DNA from 3 places in the Bacillus sp. Medicinal_06 genome. Region 2 is predicted to be linked to each of the others. Evidence: riboswitches for the same ligand, from Rfam matches in the RefSeq annotation. Region 2 holds a riboswitch; each other region holds the start of a gene.

Region 1 (6,057 bases), on a different contig from region 2:
AAGCGGTAGTTCAACCAGCCCTGCTTTACCACCAAATAAGATAGCGACTTCTGTTTTAGGGTTTATTTTGACTCCGTATTCACGTTTATAGAATGTCGCAACGGCTTTTTTTAAGCTTTCATGTCCGCGGAATGGCGGGTATTTGTGATGAACTGTTTTTTCTGCTGCACGTTGTAAAGCTGTTACGATATGCGGCGGTGTTGGTTGATCTGGATTGCCTTGACCTAGATTGATAACATCATGCCCTGCTTCAACGACTTTGTTAACTTTTGCAACAAGTGAAGCAAAAAATTGTGTTGGTAATGATGTTGTAATCTCGGAAGGTTGAAAATGTTTCATACTTTCCACCTCTTTTGAAAGTTGTTACAATTCTAGTGACAAATGATATAACCTTTCTAAGTTTTTGTAAAGAAAAAATAATTGAAGATGGGGTCGATAGAATGAAAGTCGCATGTATTCAAATGGATATTGCTTTTGGTAATGTAAAAATAAATATTGAAAATGCAAAGAAAAAAATAGAAGAAGCGATGCAAGGAAACCCGGACATTATCGTATTACCAGAACTTTGGACGACTGGTTATGATTTAGAGAGAGTGCCGGAAATTGCAGATGGGGATGGTATTCAAACAAAGCAACTTCTTTCAGAATGGGCCCAACAATATTGTGTGAATATTGTTGGGGGGTCTATTGCGAAACAAACAAAGCACGGTGTTATGAATACGATGTATACAGTGAATCGGGAAGGAAAACTACAAAGTGAGTATAGTAAGGTTCATTTGTTCCAGTTGATGAATGAACATAACTATTTAATAGCAGGTGATAAAACAGGAGAATTTACATTGGATGGTGTACAGTGCGGTGGTGTCATTTGTTACGATATTCGTTTTCCAGAATGGCTGCGTGTTCATACTGTAAGAGGAGTAAATGTATTATTCGTTGTAGCAGAATGGCCGCTTGTTCGCTTAGCTCATTGGCGCTTACTTCTTCAAGCGAGAGCAATTGAAAATCAATGTTATGTGGTTGCATGCAATAGAGCAGGAGAGGATCCAAATAATGTGTTTGCTGGACATTCTCTAATTGTTAATCCATGGGGAGAAATTGTAGCAGAAGCAGGAGAAGAAGAGTCTATTTTGTATGGGAATGTAGAGTTAGAAAAAATTAAAGAAGTACGAAAGGGAATTCCTGTTTTTGCTGATCGACGTCCGGAATTATATAAATAAAAATATTGACAAATGATTTTTATTCTTGTTATATTCTGTAACAGAAACTTAAAAATTTGAATAAATCATGCAACTCTTATCAAGAGCAGGTGGAGGGATTTGGCCCGATGAAACCCAGCAACCGACCGTAATACCATTGTGAGATGGGGCGCTTATGCGCCAAAAAGGCACGGTGCTAATTCCAGCAGAAAGGATGGCTTTCTGACAGATAAGAGGGGAGAAGATCAACTTCAAACCTCTTTCTTCATGGAAAGAGGTTTTTCTTATAATGAAAAGCCTCTGAATTTAATAAAGGGGGATAAAAAATGGGATATTGTTCATTAACAAAAGAAACAGCAGTTGAGTATGTAAAAGAGCAGGGGTACTTTGAGCAAAAAGCAAAGGTGACTTGCCATGAAATAGGGGATGGGAATTTAAATTATGTATTCCGGCTCCATGATGGAGAACGCGGTATCATTGTAAAACAAGCTCTCCCGTATGCGAAAGTCGTTGGGGAAAGCTGGCCACTTTCGCTAAGAAGAGCCACAATTGAAAGTCAAGCATTGCAAGTTTTTGCGAAATATGTACCAGAATATGTTCCGAAAGTATATGGTCACGATGAAGAGTTAGCTGTAACGGTAATGGAGGATTTATCATCTCTTACTATTACTCGTAAAGGTTTGATTGAAGGGGAAGATTATCCACTTTTATCCCAGCATATTGGACGCTTTTTGGCACACGTTCTTTTTTATACGTCAGATTTTGGTCTATTAGCAGAAGAGAAAAGGGTGCTAGACGGAAAATTTGTAAATCCTGATCTTTGCAAAATTACAGAAGATCTTGTGTTTACAGATCCGTTTGGAAATTATGATACAAATAATTATGAGAAAGAATTACAGCCTACATTAGATGAACTTTGGTGTGATAAGAAATTGAAATTACAAGTAGCGCAGTATAAATATAAATTTTTAACGAGAAAAGAAGCACTAATTCATGGCGATTTACATACAGGTAGTATTTTTTCATCACCTTCTGAAACAAAGATAATTGATCCAGAGTTTGCAACATTTGGGCCATTAGGATTTGATCTAGGTCAATTTATAGCAAATTTATTATTAAATGCGCTATCAAGAGAAGAGAAGCGAAGTGTATTATTCTATCATATTGAAAAAACATGGAGTAATTTTGTAGAAGTATTTACAAAGCTATGGGTACTAGAAGGAGTAGAATCATATACAAAGGAGAAACAATGGCTTGCAATTGTACTGCAAAATATTTTTGCTGATGCAGTTGGATTTGCTGGGTGTGAAGTCATTCGTCGAACAATTGGATTAGCACACGTAGCAGATTTAGATGGAATTCAGGATAAGAATAGAAGAATTCAAACTAAAAAGCATGCATTAAACTTGGGCAGAGAACTATTGTTACATGAAACGACAGGTGCAGATACTCGATTGTTCCAAACGTTATTTCAATATATTGTTTCAGGGAAGGTGAAAGCATGATGACAACAGTTGCCATTCCGCGTTCTATAAGCTGGAAAGGAGATTCTATTGCATTATTAAATCAAACGAAATTACCGCATGTTGTAGAATATAAAACGTTAACCAGTATTGAGGATGTGTGGAAAAGTATTGTTATGTTAGAAGTGCGCGGGGCACCTGCAATTGGTATTACCGCCGCTTTTGGTTTAGCACTTGCCGCAAAAAAATATAATGCTGCGAATATCACTGACTTTGAAAAACAATTTAAAAGAGATTGCAATTATTTAGCAACCTCACGTCCGACAGCTGTTAATTTATTTTGGGCAATTGATCGTATGACTGCTTCTATCAAGCAAGTAACAACTATTAAAGAAGCAAGGAAAATATTAGAAGAGGAAGCACTTAAAATTCAGCAAGAAGATGAAAGTGTATGCCGTAGCATAGGAGAGCATGCTTTAACTAGATTTAAAGATGGTGATCACATTTTAACGATTTGTAATGCAGGAAGTATTGCTACAGCTCGTTATGGAACAGCGCTAGCTCCGTTTTATATTGGAAAAGAGCATGGGGTGAACTTACATGCTTATGCATGTGAAACAAGGCCGGTTTTACAAGGAGCGCGCCTTACTGCCTGGGAATTGCAACAAGCTGGTGTTGATGTAACGCTCATTACAGACAATATGGCAGCCCATGCGATTCGAACAAAAAATATTTCTGCTATCATTGTAGGAGCAGATCGAATTGTTGCAAACGGTGATACGGCAAATAAAATAGGGACATTGAATTTAGCTATACTAGCGAAATATTTTCATATTCCTTTCTATGTTGCTGCTCCGCTTTCTACATTTGATATTACGAAGAAAACAGGGGCTGAAATTGTGATTGAAGAACGCGATGAATCTGAAGTTACAAAGGTTTTTGGAAAACAAATTGCTCCAGAGGGCGTCGGTGTTTATAATCCTGCATTTGATGTAACTCCGCATGATCTTATTACTGGAATTATTACTGAAAAGGGAATTCTACAAGGAGATTATTCAGTAGAGATTGCTTCATTATTCGAGAACACAAGCTCAACAAATACGCATGGAAAGGCCGGCATAAAGTAGTGGAAGAGAGCATCCGCTCATGGGTAGAGGCGGTCAGTTCCTTTTTTAGCCACATGCCATATGAAAACAGAAGGGGAAAATGAGTGGTGAACCTCTTTTGTTTTTATAACTGTGACTTATATGACGGAAAATGAAAAGGTATATAATATACAGTATTTTATTTTTTTATTGCCAAATTTCCTTTCTTTTTTCTATTTATTTAAAAGAAAGGAGGAGAAGTAGATGGAGGAATGGATATCTATGATCGGTAATGTTGGATTTCCAATTGTTGTGACTTTATATTTACTGCATCGTATTGAAAGTAAATTAGATGGTGTAATTGTTGCAATTGAGAAATTACCACAACAGATGACAAGGTATGAAGCTCCGCATGAAACAAAATGACAAAAGGCTTTGCTCTCAATGAGCAAAGCCTTTTGTTACAAAGATTATTGTGCTGTATATCCCCCATCAATAACGACCGCTTGGCCAGTTATTCCTTTTGTTTTTTCGCTTGCTAAAAATAAAGCATAGTCAGCAATTTCCTCTACAGCTAGCAATCGTTTTTGTGGTACGAGTGGATAAATAACATCCTCTAATACACGCTCTAGTGGAACATTTCTTGTTGTTGCTAAATCTTGGAGTTGATTTCGAACAAGCGGTGTATCAACATAGCCGGGGCAGAGGGCATTTACCGTAATTCCATGTGTAGCGCCTTCTAAAGCGGCAACTTTTGTCAAACCAATCACACCGTGCTTTGCACTATTATAGGCAGCCTTTCCAGCAAATCCAACAAGCCCATTAATAGAGGCGATATTAATAATGCGTCCATACTTTTGCTTTTTCATAATTGGAAAAGCATGTTTTATTGCGATGAAAGGTGCGATTTGCATAATTTGAATCAGAAGTTCAAATTTATCGGTTGGGAACTCTTCAATAGGTGAAACGTGTTGCATACCAGCATTATTTATTAACACATCAAGTGAGCCGAATTTTGTAACAGTTTCAGAAATAGCCTCGGATATTTCTTTCTCAGATGTAACGTCACATCTTAGACCTATTGCTTCATAACCTTCCCTGCATAACTGTTCAGCAGCTTCCTTCGCACGATCTTCAAGACGATCACTAATCACAACTTTTGCTCCTTCTTTCGCAAAAGCATTTCCCATTTCATAACCAATTCCACTTGCAGCACCTGTTAAAAAAACGACACGATTTGAAACCATGATGAGAGCACTCCTTTATATAAAATTTGTCTTAGTGCTCTATTTAGAGGGAATGTAATGAAAATCCTGCAAAGATTTGGAAAAATATACTGAACTATCTTGTTTTGCAAAATAGCTTTTGCTATACTATTTTGTAAAGCAAGATACTTACGCTTATCTATCTTGTAAAACAAGATAGAGGGAGGATTTGAATTATGTCGACAAGTCAAATGCTGAAAGGGATTTTAGAAGGGTGTCTCCTTGCAATTATTTCTGAAGGAGAAATATATGGATATGAAATGAGTGAAAAGCTAGCTAAGTATGGTTTCACTATGGCAAGTGAAGGAAGTATTTATCCGTTATTAATAAGGATGCAAAAGGAAGGGCTAATAGTAAGCACAATGAAGGAATCTCCATCTGGTCCAAAGCGAAAATATTATACATTAACAGAAAGAGGTGAAGATGCGTTAGATGAGTTTATGGAGCGTTGGGGGACAATGCAGAGTAGTGTAGAGCGTTTGCTAGAAGGAAAAGGGAGACGACGATGATGCTATCTACCGAAGCGAGAAAATTCCTATTAGATATGAGCTTGTTTTTAACAGCAAAGGGTGTAAAAGAAAGTGATGTTGAGAGCTTTTTAGAAGATGCAAAGTTACATTTAATCGAAGGTGAAATGGACGGGAAAAGTGTAGCAGATATTTTTGGAAGCTCACCAAAAGAATATGCAAATGAACTTGTTAAAGTAATGGAAAAAGATCGCAGGGAGAGCTGGAAACAAATCGGATATACAGTGATGAATATTGTTGCGTTTTGGATTATTGCCTCTATCTTAGTTGTAAATGATAGTGGGCAATTACAGATTTCAGTTGTTCAATGTATTGGCTATGGGATGTCACTAATGGTTGCGCTTGTAGTGCCCAATCTGGCTTTTCGTAAAATGGCTTTTCGATTACATTTTTCAAAATAATTGTTTGTCCAAGCGTTATTGATGGCAGTTCCGATGGTTTTATTAGGAGCAGTAATTATACTGGATATCATCTATCCTACACCAATGATTCAATTAACTCAGTTGCAGAGCTATATG
Region 2 (6,057 bases):
CGATACCTTTTGTTATAGATTCGACTCCAATTAATCCTAATTCTCCAATAATTGACGGTGCTTTTACAAAGTCAATTAAGGAAATTCTCCCATTTTGATGGCTCATATATATTTTTGCTTTTCCAGAGATTAAGTAATAGAGATAAGGAAAGTCTTCTCCTTCGTTACAAATGGTTTCTTTCTTTTGAAACGAATGAATTTCTATATATGGAAAAATATCAAATGAGAAGAACGTTTGAAAATTGAAGCGTTGTACATAACTATAAATTTCATCTGAATTTTTTTCGATTTTCATTTTTTCACCTCTCATTTAGTATGAGATATCTCCTATTCTTTTTACAAGTGGGAGTGATACGATTTATTTGAGAATAAAAGAAAAAATGTGTTTTTATAGTGGAAAGGGAGAGAAACAACATGAAGAAATATCAAACATTACTATTTGATGTAGACGATACCTTATTAGATTTTAAAGCAGCTGAAAGAACGGCGTTACATTTACTTTTTGAGGAACAAAAAATCCCTTTAACTGATGAAATTACAGCACATTATAAAAGAATAAACCAAGGTCTGTGGAAATCCTTTGAGGAAGGAAAAATGGACCGAGATGAGGTAGTAAATACTCGATTTTCAATTTTATTTAAGGAGTACGGTCAGGAAGTTGATGGACCTTTGTTTGAACAGAATTATCGTAGTTATTTAGAAGAAGGGAATCAGCTTATTCAAGGAGCCTTTGAACTAATACAAGATCTCCAAAGCGAATATGATTTATATATTGTTACAAACGGTGTTTCCAAAACGCAAGATAAACGCCTGCGTAATTCGGGATTACATTCATTCTTTAAGGATATTTTTGTTTCAGAAGACACTGGTCATCAAAAGCCAATGAAGGAATACTTCGATTATGTTTTTGCACGAATTTCTAATTTCTCTGTGGAGAAAGGATTAATTATCGGTGATTCATTAAGTGCAGATATTAAAGGTGGGCAGTTAGCAGGATTAGACACATGTTGGTTTAATCCTGCTAAGAAGCCGAATCATATTGGAATTATTCCGACTTATGAAATACAAAGTCTTAATGAGCTTTATCAAATTTTACAATAATTACGATCTTCTTAGATTAAAACATGGTGTTATCCCTTTAAAGATTCTAAGGAAATTGGGAGAGTGTCTTGTGCAATAAGCCAAAGGAATAGAGGGAAATGAATTGGTTAAGGTATAGCTGTTATTGTAGAATAGTGAAAACTCGCGTTATGTACGTGAGTTTTTTTTCATATGAATGAATATAAGACTTATTGTGATTTTATAGTAAAATTTACCATGAGGGAGGGAGAGGTTTGGGTGTTTTTATTTATACTGCTTTAGCAGCATGTACCTGTATATTAATTATTTCGTTAATTTTGCAAAGGCAATTTCCGTATAAAAAATATGATGTTGTTTTGTCTACTATAATGATTGGAACGGGTATAGCCCTTATGCTTTATGGTGTTTATGGCGTTGAGATTTCGATTGGTAGAAATTTATGGTATATAGGGGTGTTCACAGTAATCGGGGCTGTAATGGGTACCTTTATAAATTTAGCTATAAAAATTGGAAGAAAACAAGATAGGTATAAATTCCATGTTGTTGGTCACATGATAGGCTTTTTAGCATGTGCCGTACAAGTCATAACTTATTTTTATCGAGAATATCGGTGGACTTCCTTTCATGTAGAACAGTTTTCTATTTTTATTATGGTTATGGTATCTATACTATTTGTTTGTATCGCAGTGTTTCTTCATCGAATTTTTTTTATGTGCGCTGCAATTTTTCCAAGTTTATATGCAATGATATACTTATCTATTCCTTTGATGATTGTTAGTAATAGCTTGCTTATAATAGCCGCTTTACTCATGACGATAGAGTATGAAAAGAAAAAACGTATAAGTAAACGTGTAGAATATTTTAGGGGGAAAGGTCAATTATAATAATAATTTTAATATAACTTTAATTTTCTGAATAAACAATAAAACAGTTAATAAAATCTTTTGTAAACATTCAGAAAAATAATTGACATTAGGAAATGATTGCTATAAAATCAACGGTAATTGCATAGTCTTATCAAGAAAAGGTGGAGGGACAGGCCCTATGAAACCTTGGCAACAGCCGTATCACGGAATTGTGCCAAATCCTGCAGGTAATAAACCCTGAGAGATAAGAAAGAGACTTTAGAGCGTGTTTTCAAACTGCTTCTTTCTTGTTAGGGAAAGAAGCAGTTTTTTTATTTTCTATAAAAGAAAGGAGAAAGAGAAATGGGAGAATCATGGGGAAAAGGAACCATTTGTGTACAGGGTGGTTATACACCAAAAAATGGTGAACCACGTGTTTTACCACTCTATCAAAGTACGACGTACAAATACGATACGTCTGATGATTTAGCGGCACTCTTTAATTTAGAGGCAGAAGGCTATATTTATACGCGTATTGGGAATCCGACACTAGCAGCATTTGAACAAAAGTTATCCGATTTAGAAGGCGGCGTTGGAGCTGTTGCGACAGCCTCTGGTCAAGCGGCCATTATGCTTGCTGTTCTAAATATTTGTAGTAGTGGTGATCATTTACTTTGTTCTTCAACCGTTTATGGGGGAACATTTAACTTATTTGGGATAAGTCTACGTAAATTAGGAATTGATGTTACATTCTTTAATCCAAATTTAGCTGCTGATGAGATTGTGGCACTTGCAAATGACAAAACAAAGCTAATTTATGCAGAATCGCTTGGAAATCCAGCGATGAATGTTTTAAATTTTAAAGAGTTTTCAGCAGCGGCAAAAGAACTAGAAGTACCTTTTATCGTGGACAATACTTTGGCGACACCATATTTGTGCCAAGCGTTTGAACATGGGGCAAATATCATTGTTCATTCTACAACAAAATATATTGATGGCCATGCAAGTTCATTAGGTGGGATTGTTATTGATGGTGGAAATTTTGATTGGACAAATGGAAAATATCCAGAGCTTGTCGAACCAGATCCAAGTTATCACGGTGTAAGTTATGTGCAGAACTTTGGGCAGGCAGCATATATTGTGAAAGCTCGTGTTCAACTATTAAGAGACTATGGAAACTGTATGAGCCCATTCAATGCGTATATTAGCAATATTGGTTTAGAAACATTGCATTTACGAATGGAGCGTCATAGTGAAAATGCTCTTGCAGTTGCGAAGTGGCTTGCTAATCATGATCGTATTGAATGGGTGAATTATCCGGGATTAGAAAGTAACGAAAATTATCTACTAGCACAAAAGTATTTAGCAAAAGGTGCAAGTGGTGTTTTAACATTTGGAATTAAAGGAGGATTAGAATCTGCGAAAGAATTTATTGCAAATGTGAAGTTAGCAACACTTGTAACACATGTAGCAGATGCGAGAACATGTGTGATTCATCCTTCTAGTACAACGCATAGACAGTTAAATGAAGAAGAACAGCGTTTAGCAGGTGTTACATCTGATTTAATTCGCCTATCAGTCGGTATAGAAGATGTTTCTGATATTATTGCGGACCTAGAGGAAGCATTAGTTGGAGGCAAAGCACATGCCGATCATTGTTGATAAGGATTTACCAGCTCGTAAAGTATTGCAAAAAGAGAATATTTTTGTCATGACAAAAGAACGAGCTGAAACACAAGATATACGTGCTTTAAAAATTGCAATTTTGAACTTAATGCCAACAAAACAAGAAACAGAAGCGCAATTGCTCAGATTACTCGGTAATACACCACTCCAATTATACGTGCATTTGCTCCATATGGAGTCTCATGTATCCCGTAATGTAGCGCAAGATCATTTAACAAGTTTTTATAAAACGTTTCGCGATATCGAGGGAGAAAAATTTGATGGTCTCATTATTACAGGAGCGCCGGTTGAAACACTTCCTTTTGAAGAGGTAGATTATTGGGAAGAACTTGGGCGTATTATGGAATATTCAAAAACAAATGTAACATCTACTCTGCATATTTGTTGGGGGGCGCAAGCGGGTTTGCATTATCACTATGGAATTCCAAAATATCCGCTTAAAGAAAAGATGTTTGGTGTATTTGAACATGAAGTGCATGAACAGCATGTGAAATTATTGCAAGGGTTTGATGAACTCTTCTTTGCACCTCATTCTCGCCATACAGAAGTACGTAGAGCTGATATTGAAAAGGTACCAGAACTAACGTTACTAGCAACATCAGAAGAAGCGGGTGTTCACCTTATTATGGGGCAAGAGGGAAGGCAGGTTTTTGTTCTTGGTCATAGTGAATATAGCTGTAATACGTTAAAAGAGGAATATGAACGCGATAAACAAAAAGGGCTAGAGATTAAGGTTCCAAAAAACTATTTTAAACATAATAACCCAGCTGAAAAGCCACTCATAAGATGGCGAAGTCATGGAAATTTATTATTTTCAAATTGGTTAAATTATTATGTATATCAAGAAACCCCTTATATTTTGTAAGATGATCATCATATAACACGTGGCAACGCTTTCTTTGTAAGGATTATCTTATATTTTTCTAAATGTTCAAAATACATTGTTTTTCAGAATTTTACCTTATATAATGGCATCTAAATACAATTCTTTAGAGGGGTGGACAGTATCATGAATGAAATTCAAGTGGGCTTATTAGGCCTTGGAACAGTTGGCAGCGGTGTGGTTCGTATTATTACGGATCATCAAGATCGATTAATGCACCAAGTTGGTTGCCCAGTGAAAGTAACAAAAGTATTAGTGCAAAATATTGAGAAAGAGAGAGAGGTCCAAGTCCCCTCTACTTTATTAACGAAAAATGCAAATGAAATTATAGATAATCCTGATATCGATGTTGTCATTGAAGTGATGGGAGGTATACAGGAAGCAAAATCTTATATTTTACAAGCTTTGAACAATGGTAAACATGTTGTTACTGCTAATAAAGATTTAATGGCATTGCATGGGGCGGAATTACTGACAGTAGCAAAGGAAAATCAAGCTGATTTATTCTACGAAGCGAGCGTAGCTGGAGGGATTCCAATTCTACGCAGCATTGTAGAAGGGCTTTCCTCGGATCTTATTACGAAAGTGATGGGAATCGTGAACGGAACAACGAACTTTATTCTGACAAAAATGTCTGACGAAGGGAGAGCATACGACGACGTGTTAAAAGAAGCGCAGCAGCTTGGATTTGCAGAAGCAGATCCAACATCAGATGTTGAAGGTTTAGATGCAGCAAGAAAAATGACGATTTTGGCTACTCTTGGTTTTTCTACAAATGTAGAACTTGGAGATGTGAAGGTGAAAGGGATTACTTCCATTACAGAGGAAGATATTGCATATAGTAAAAGCTTAGGATACACAATTAAATTAATTGGGCTCGCAAAGCGCGATGGTGAAAAGTTAGAGGTAACAGTTGAACCAACGTTGCTTCCGAATACACACCCTCTTGCAGCTGTTCAAAATGAATATAACGCCGTATATGTGTATGGTGAAGCGGTAGGAGAAACGATGTTTTATGGACCTGGTGCAGGAAGCTTACCAACAGCGACAGCGGTTGTTTCTGATTTAGTTGCGGTAATGCAAAATGTACGCCTTGGTGTAACTGGGAATAGTGCAGTTTCTCCTCAGTATGAGAAGGTATTAAAAGAGCCGGATGAAATTTTTGTGAAAAAGTTTTTACGATTACATGTAAAAGATGAAATTGGTGTGTTTGCAAAAATCACGTCTTTATTCTCTGAACGTGGTGTTAGCTTTGAGAAGATTATCCAAATGCCGCTACAGGAGAAAGGAAAGGCTGAGATTGTTATCGTAACCCATCGTGCATCACTTGCAGACTATGAATATATTTTACATACACTTAGGGAATACGAGGAAGTAGATTGTGTGAAAGCAAACTATCGAATCGAAGGAGATGCTAAGTAATGTGGAAAGGTTTGCTTGCTGAGTATAAGGAGTTTTTACCTATTACGGAAAAGACACCTTCCTTAACATTGCATGAAGGCAATACACCACTTGTTTTATTAGAAAACCTTTCGAAGCGGTGGGGTTCAACAATTTATGGGA
Region 3 (6,057 bases), on a different contig from region 2:
CTAGATGGCTTAAGAAAGGCTTATTCATCACGGTAGATTATGGATATACAATGGCGGAGTGGATGCACCCTGCGCACCATGAAGGGAGTCTAAGAGGGTATTATAACCATAGGCTTATTCGAAACCCGCTCGAGTATCCAGGTGAAATGGATATAACAACACATATTCATTGGGATGAATTGAAGGAAATAGGAGAAGAGAATGCTTTACATACGGTGTGGCATACAAAACAGAGGGAGTTCTTACTTGCAGCAGGTATATTAGAACAACTTGCTAGTCATCAAGATTCCGATCCTTTTTCTGAGAAACAGAAACAAAACAGAGCGATTCGTTCTATGATTTTACATGGAGGGATGAGCGATGCTTTTGATGTTGTTATGCAAAAAAAAGGAATATCACATTTTGATGTAAAGAAGTATTTACATATGTAGAAACAAACAAGACACAGAATAGTTCTGCGTCTTGTTTGTTTGATACGACTTTAGGATATGTAGTATTGTATATTTTCTCTCATGATATATATTTATATTAAAGATATGAGATAGAAAATATAGAATACGCCCTTTTCTGCTTAGTTACCCCTAACCTAGTAATACACGAACAAGTTGAATGATTGTTTCATTTTCTACTTTGTAGTAAATTTCTAATCCTTTTCTTTCACTAGAAACAATTTTAGCGCTTTTTAATTTTGCTAAATGCTGTGAAATTGTGGATTGTGGCATATTTAAGCCTGTGTACATTGTCGAAACATTGCTTGGACCGCGTTCGATTAATCCCTTTACAATACATAAACGAACAGGATGAGCAAGGACTTTCAATAATTCTGCATTATTTTCGTACAGTTCTAATTCCTTTTGAAAGGTTTCTAACATGTTTTTTCCACCTCCATGCGAGCTGTTATACCCATACTATAAATACCAAAAATCTAAAGAAAAGAAAATAGTTGTTGCAGAAAAAATGTTCTAAAGTAAAGAAATTGTAAGAAAAGAGAACATGATGTAAATAACTTCGCAAAATTTGTACGTTTTGTAACAAGGGATTTTTTGATAAAAATTACTATATGTTTGAAGATACAGATACATTTATAACACGATTTTATCATGATTTTTTTGTTCTTTCAAATAAATATACAAAATTTTTAAAATAATAAGAAAAAGGGTTTTGTACTCTTATATAGAATAGAGATTTTGGATGGAAAGAAGGGATAACATGTTGAAAATCAAAAAACAAGGGGGTGAAACGTATTTCACAAATCATAACAGTTAAAGTGAAATTGCAATGGACCTTCAGAAAAATGGACTCAATATTATGTTTGCATATGACACGATGCAAATAGAAATATAAACAGAACCTAAAAATTAGGTTCTGTTTATATTTTATTTCATTTAAGATGATCATTATGCATTCACAGGTTCTTCGACATAAGAAAGTGCATTTTCAAAATCAGCAATTAAATCATCTACATTTTCAAGGCCAACTGATAAACGGAGCAATGAATTAGAAATACCTCTTTCATTACGTGCTTCTTGTGATAGTGCTGCATGTGACATTTTTGCAGGGTAAGAAAGGATGGATTCTACAGCTCCTAAACTTACTGCAAAGACAGGAAGTTTAACTTGAGATAAAAATTGTCGCAAAGCATCTTCGGATTGAAGCGTGAAAGATAAAACAGCACCGGCAGATTGGGCTTGTTCTTGTTGTATGTCATAGCCAGAGTGTGATTGTAATCCAGGGTAATACACATTTTGAATCTTTGAGTGTTTTTGTAAATAATGAGCAATTTTATTCGTATTTCTTGCTGAGTGTTCGAGGCGTACGTGCAATGTTTTCAGACCGCGAAGAACGAGAGAACAATCTTGCGGTCCTAATATAGCACCAAATGCATTTTGCAAGAAACCAAGTTTTTGAGCGAGTTCCTCATCTGTTACAACCGCTAATCCGGCTGTAACATCACTGTGACCAGCAATGAATTTTGTTGCGCTATGAAGCACAACATCAGCTCCGAGTTCAAGTGGCTTTTGGAATAATGGTGTTAAAAATGTGTTATCAACAAATGTAAGTGCTCCGGCAGATTTTGCTAATTCGCAAATGGCACGAATGTTGGTTACTTTTAATAATGGATTGGATGGCGTTTCAACGTAAAAGACTTTTGTATTTTGTCTAATATTTTGTTTTACTTCTTCTAAATTTGTCATGTCAACAAATGTATGTGAAACCCCGTAACGAGAGAGGACTTCTGTTACAATACGATACGTTCCTCCATATACATCTTCTGAAATGAGAACATGATCGCCTTGTGAGAGAAGGAGGAAGGCAGTAGAAATCGCTGCAATTCCAGATGCAAAGGCAAACCCTTTTGTTCCTCCTTCTAATAAAGCAATTATGTCCTCAAGTGCTTCACGTGTTGGATTTCCAGAGCGACTATAGTCGTATTTACCAAATGTATCTACATCAAATTGATGAAATGTTGATGTATTATAGATGGGGACGTTAACCGCGCCTGTTTGTGAATCATGTTTATAGTGGTTATGAAGTAAGAGTGTATCTAAAGAATAACTCATATTCTCACACCTTCTTTTACATGTTTAATAGCCTGCTTTAAGTCTTGAATTAAATCATCACCATTTTCAATACCAACAGAGAAGCGGAGGAGACGATTACATACGCCGCGTGCTGTACGAACTTCTTCTGGAATATCTGCATGTGTTTGTGTTGCTGGATATGTCATTAAACTTTCAACTCCGCCAAGGCTTTCTGCAAAGGTAATTAAAGATAAAGATTGTAAGAAAGGATTTATCCATTTTTCATCGCGAAGACGAAATGAAATCATGCCACCTCTTCCCGGATAAAAAACATCGGTTACACCATCTTCCGCGTTTAAATAAGAAACGATGTTCTTTGCATTTTCTTCATGCTGTTTCATACGAAGAGCTAATGTTTTCATCCCGCGAATTAATAACCATGAATCAAATGGACTTAATACAGCACCAGAAGCGTTGTGATAGTGGGCAAGTTCTTCACAAAGCGCTTGGCCTTTTGCAACGACAAGTCCGCTTAATACATCATTATGACCACCTAAATATTTTGTGGCGCTATGAAGAACAATGTCTGCTCCTTCTGTTAATGGTTGTTGTATATAGGGAGTGTAGAATGTATTATCTACAATAAGAAGGACTCCGTGCCGTTTGGCAACAGTTGCGACAGCTGCGATATCAGTAACTTGCATTAATGGATTGGTTGGAGTTTCTATAAAAATAGCTTTCGTTTGAGAAGTAATGGCTTGTTCTATTTGTTTTATAGATTGTGTATTTACGTATCTACATCGAATATTCCATTTTTCTTCATGTTCTGAAAATAAACGATAGGTTCCCCCATATAAGTCTTCTGATACGATAAGTTCATCTCCAGACCGGAATAAAGACAGAACAAGAAGAATCGCTGCCATTCCCGAACTACAGGCATATCCTTGTTCCGCTTCTTCTAAATCAGCAATTGCGCGTTCTAAAAGGCCGCGTGTTGGGTTTCCAGTTCGTGAATAGTCGAAACCTGTTGATTTTCCGATTCCTTCATGACGATAAGCTGTTGAAAAGTAAACAGGGGGATTAACCGTTCCTGTAGTCGTTTCGCTTCGATTCCCGATTTGAGCTAGTTTTGTTTCGATTGTTGACATGTTAAATTCCTCCTTGATAAAAAATAAAAAATAAAAAAAGCCTTCTAAGAAGAAGGCTTTCATGCGAATATAGTCTTCTCCTTATCTGTCAAATCTTTTCACAATTTGCTGGAATTAGCACCTTATTAACGAACATGTTAATGGTTGCTGAGGTGTCATAGGGCCAGTCCCTCTACCTCTCTAGATAAGAATAATTTGTATGAAATTTTATTATGATTTTAACTTTACAACAAAAGATAATTGAATTGCAACTTTATTTTAAATATTTTTTATCTTCCTGCTAATTTCATTGACTTTTAGTTTGTCCCATGATAAGTTTATTAGAAAATTAATAAAGATTGTTAAAAGGTACACGTATTTCCTTTTAAAAAATAAATTAATAATTAAGATAAACTCTTATTGAGAGCGGTGGAGGGAAAGGCCCTATGAAACCCGGCAACCTTCAAACGAAATGTTTGAAACGGTGCTAATACCTGCAGAACAATTTGTTTTGCATGATAAGAGGAGGATTGATGATGTCCCCCTCTTCAAGGTGAAGAGGGGGTTTTTATATTGATAGAAAAGAGGGAGACAAGTGAAAATTCTAGATTTATTATCAAAAGGAATTATTATCGGTGATGGAGCAGTTGGTACATTATTACATTCTCATGGTTTGCAAAGTAGTTTTGAAGAATTAAATCTATCAGATCCAGATTTAATTATATCTATTCATAAACAATATGTAGCTGCCGGTGCAGATATTATTCAAACAAATACATATGGTGCAAATGAAGCAAAATTGCGCATGTATGGTTTAGAAAATCAGGTTACCAAAATTAATAAAGCAGCAGTAAAGCTTGCAAAAGCAGCCGTGACAGACAAGAATGCTATTTTAGGGACGATTGGTGGTATGAAGCATATTGGAGCCGTTACAACGACTGATATGGAACGGGAATTTATGTTACTTGAGCAGGCCGAGGCATTATTAGAAGAAAAGATTGATGGATTATTATTAGAAACATTTTATGATGAATTCGAATTGCTACATGCGGTGAAAGTACTGCGAAAACAAACAGATATTCCAATTATTGCACAGTTAGCTCTTCATGAAGCAGGCACAACTCAAAATGGGAATGATGTAAATGAAATATTAAAACAGCTTTTAGATTACGGTGCAAATGTAGTCGGTTTAAACTGTCAGTTAGGACCGCTTCATATGACGGAAGCTTTTAAAATGATATCGATTCCGAAAAATGGTTATTTGTCAGCTTATCCAAATGCAGGCCTTCCAAACTATGTAGAAGGACGTTACGTATATGAAGGAAGTCCTGCTTATTTTGAAGAGATGACACCGAAATTTATTGAACAAGGTATTCGTTTGTTAGGGGGATGTTGTGGTACAACGCCAGCACATATTGAAGCGATGAAGCGTGCGATTGCGAATGTAACGCCTGTTACAGAAAAACAAATCGCTCCAAGACAACAAGTGGTTCCTATGCAAACAAAACGTGCTAGCACCCATGTTACTCTTGCGGAAAAAGCGAAGAAGCAAACAACAGTTGTTGTTGAACTAGATCCCCCAAAAACATTGGATACGCAACGTTTTTTTGAAGGGGCAAGGGCATTGAAAAGAGCGGGAGCAGATGCGATTACATTAGCAGATAACTCGTTAGCATCTCCGCGCATTTCAAATATGGCAATGGGGGCATTATTAACGAAGCACGATATTCCAGTGCTGACGCATTTAACGTGCCGTGACCATAATGTGATTGGCTTACAATCCCATTTACTTGGTTTATCAGCTTTAGGAATGGAAGAAGTGTTAGCTTTAACAGGTGATCCAGCTCGTGTTGGTGATTTTCCAGGAGCGACGTCTGTATATGATTTATCTTCTATTGAATTAATTAAAATGATTAAGGAAATGAATGTTGGACGTTCTATTTTAGGGAAATCGATTGGTTCTGCGACAAGATTCTCTGTTGGAGGAGCTTTTAACCCGCATGTGAGGCATTTAAAAGCAGCGGTGAAGAGGATGGAGAGAAAAGTTGCAGCTGGTGCAGAGTATTTCTTAACACAGCCTATTTACGATGTAGATTTAATTGAAGAAGTATACGAGGCGACAAATCACTTAGAACAGCCGATTTTTATTGGGATTATGCCTTTAGTAAGTAAGCGAAATGCTGACTTTCTCCATTTTGAGGTGCCAGGCATTACACTACCTGAAGAAGTAAGACAACGAATGGATGGACATGATACGCAAGAATTGGCAATTGAAGAAGGGATTCGCATTTCACAAGAGTTAATTGATGCTGCGATGAAATACTTTAACGGTATTTATCTCATTACACCATTTTTAAAATATGAAATTACAGAGAATCTCGTTAAGTATGTGAAAGAAAAGCAAGAAG

The links. A riboswitch is a leader RNA that binds a small molecule or an ion and turns the genes downstream of it on or off. The one in region 2 is predicted to bind S-adenosylmethionine.
Region 1: linked by a shared signal. The riboswitch ahead of mtnK (S-methyl-5-thioribose kinase) and the one ahead of AC1M36_RS20745 (bifunctional O-acetylhomoserine aminocarboxypropyltransferase/cysteine synthase) in region 2 are both predicted to bind S-adenosylmethionine.
Region 3: linked by a shared signal. The riboswitch ahead of AC1M36_RS06835 (bifunctional homocysteine S-methyltransferase/methylenetetrahydrofolate reductase) and the one ahead of AC1M36_RS20745 (bifunctional O-acetylhomoserine aminocarboxypropyltransferase/cysteine synthase) in region 2 are both predicted to bind S-adenosylmethionine.

What each region holds. Positions count from the first base shown of each region.
Region 1 covers NZ_JBWYHD010000007.1:321,296-327,352, reverse strand. Annotated here, with positions in the region: gene AC1M36_RS19165 (pyridoxal phosphate-dependent aminotransferase) at 1-339, opposite strand, end outside; gene AC1M36_RS19160 (carbon-nitrogen family hydrolase) at 354-1,220, shown strand; SAM riboswitch class I at 1,294-1,435, shown strand; gene mtnK (S-methyl-5-thioribose kinase) at 1,526-2,704, shown strand; gene mtnA (S-methyl-5-thioribose-1-phosphate isomerase) at 2,701-3,789, shown strand; gene AC1M36_RS19145 (YvrJ family protein) at 4,012-4,173, shown strand; gene AC1M36_RS19140 (3-hydroxybutyrate dehydrogenase) at 4,218-4,994, opposite strand; gene AC1M36_RS19135 (PadR family transcriptional regulator) at 5,189-5,521, shown strand; partial or broken gene AC1M36_RS19130 (DUF1129 domain-containing protein) at 5,521-6,057, shown strand, end outside.
Region 2 covers NZ_JBWYHD010000009.1:76,165-82,221, reverse strand. Annotated here, with positions in the region: gene yeiL (transcriptional regulator YeiL) at 1-295, opposite strand, end outside; gene AC1M36_RS20755 (YjjG family noncanonical pyrimidine nucleotidase) at 415-1,101, shown strand; gene AC1M36_RS20750 (hypothetical protein) at 1,335-1,964, shown strand; SAM riboswitch class I at 2,092-2,197, shown strand; gene AC1M36_RS20745 (bifunctional O-acetylhomoserine aminocarboxypropyltransferase/cysteine synthase) at 2,289-3,587, shown strand; gene metA (homoserine O-acetyltransferase MetA) at 3,571-4,476, shown strand; gene AC1M36_RS20735 (homoserine dehydrogenase) at 4,621-5,916, shown strand; gene thrC (threonine synthase) at 5,916-6,057, shown strand, end outside.
Region 3 covers NZ_JBWYHD010000002.1:621,273-627,329, forward strand. Annotated here, with positions in the region: gene AC1M36_RS06815 (class I SAM-dependent methyltransferase) at 1-431, shown strand, start outside; gene AC1M36_RS06820 (ArsR/SmtB family transcription factor) at 582-872, opposite strand; gene metC (cystathionine beta-lyase) at 1,398-2,561, opposite strand; gene AC1M36_RS06830 (methionine biosynthesis PLP-dependent protein) at 2,558-3,670, opposite strand; SAM riboswitch class I at 3,749-3,861, opposite strand; SAM riboswitch class I at 4,064-4,174, shown strand; gene AC1M36_RS06835 (bifunctional homocysteine S-methyltransferase/methylenetetrahydrofolate reductase) at 4,245-6,057, shown strand, end outside.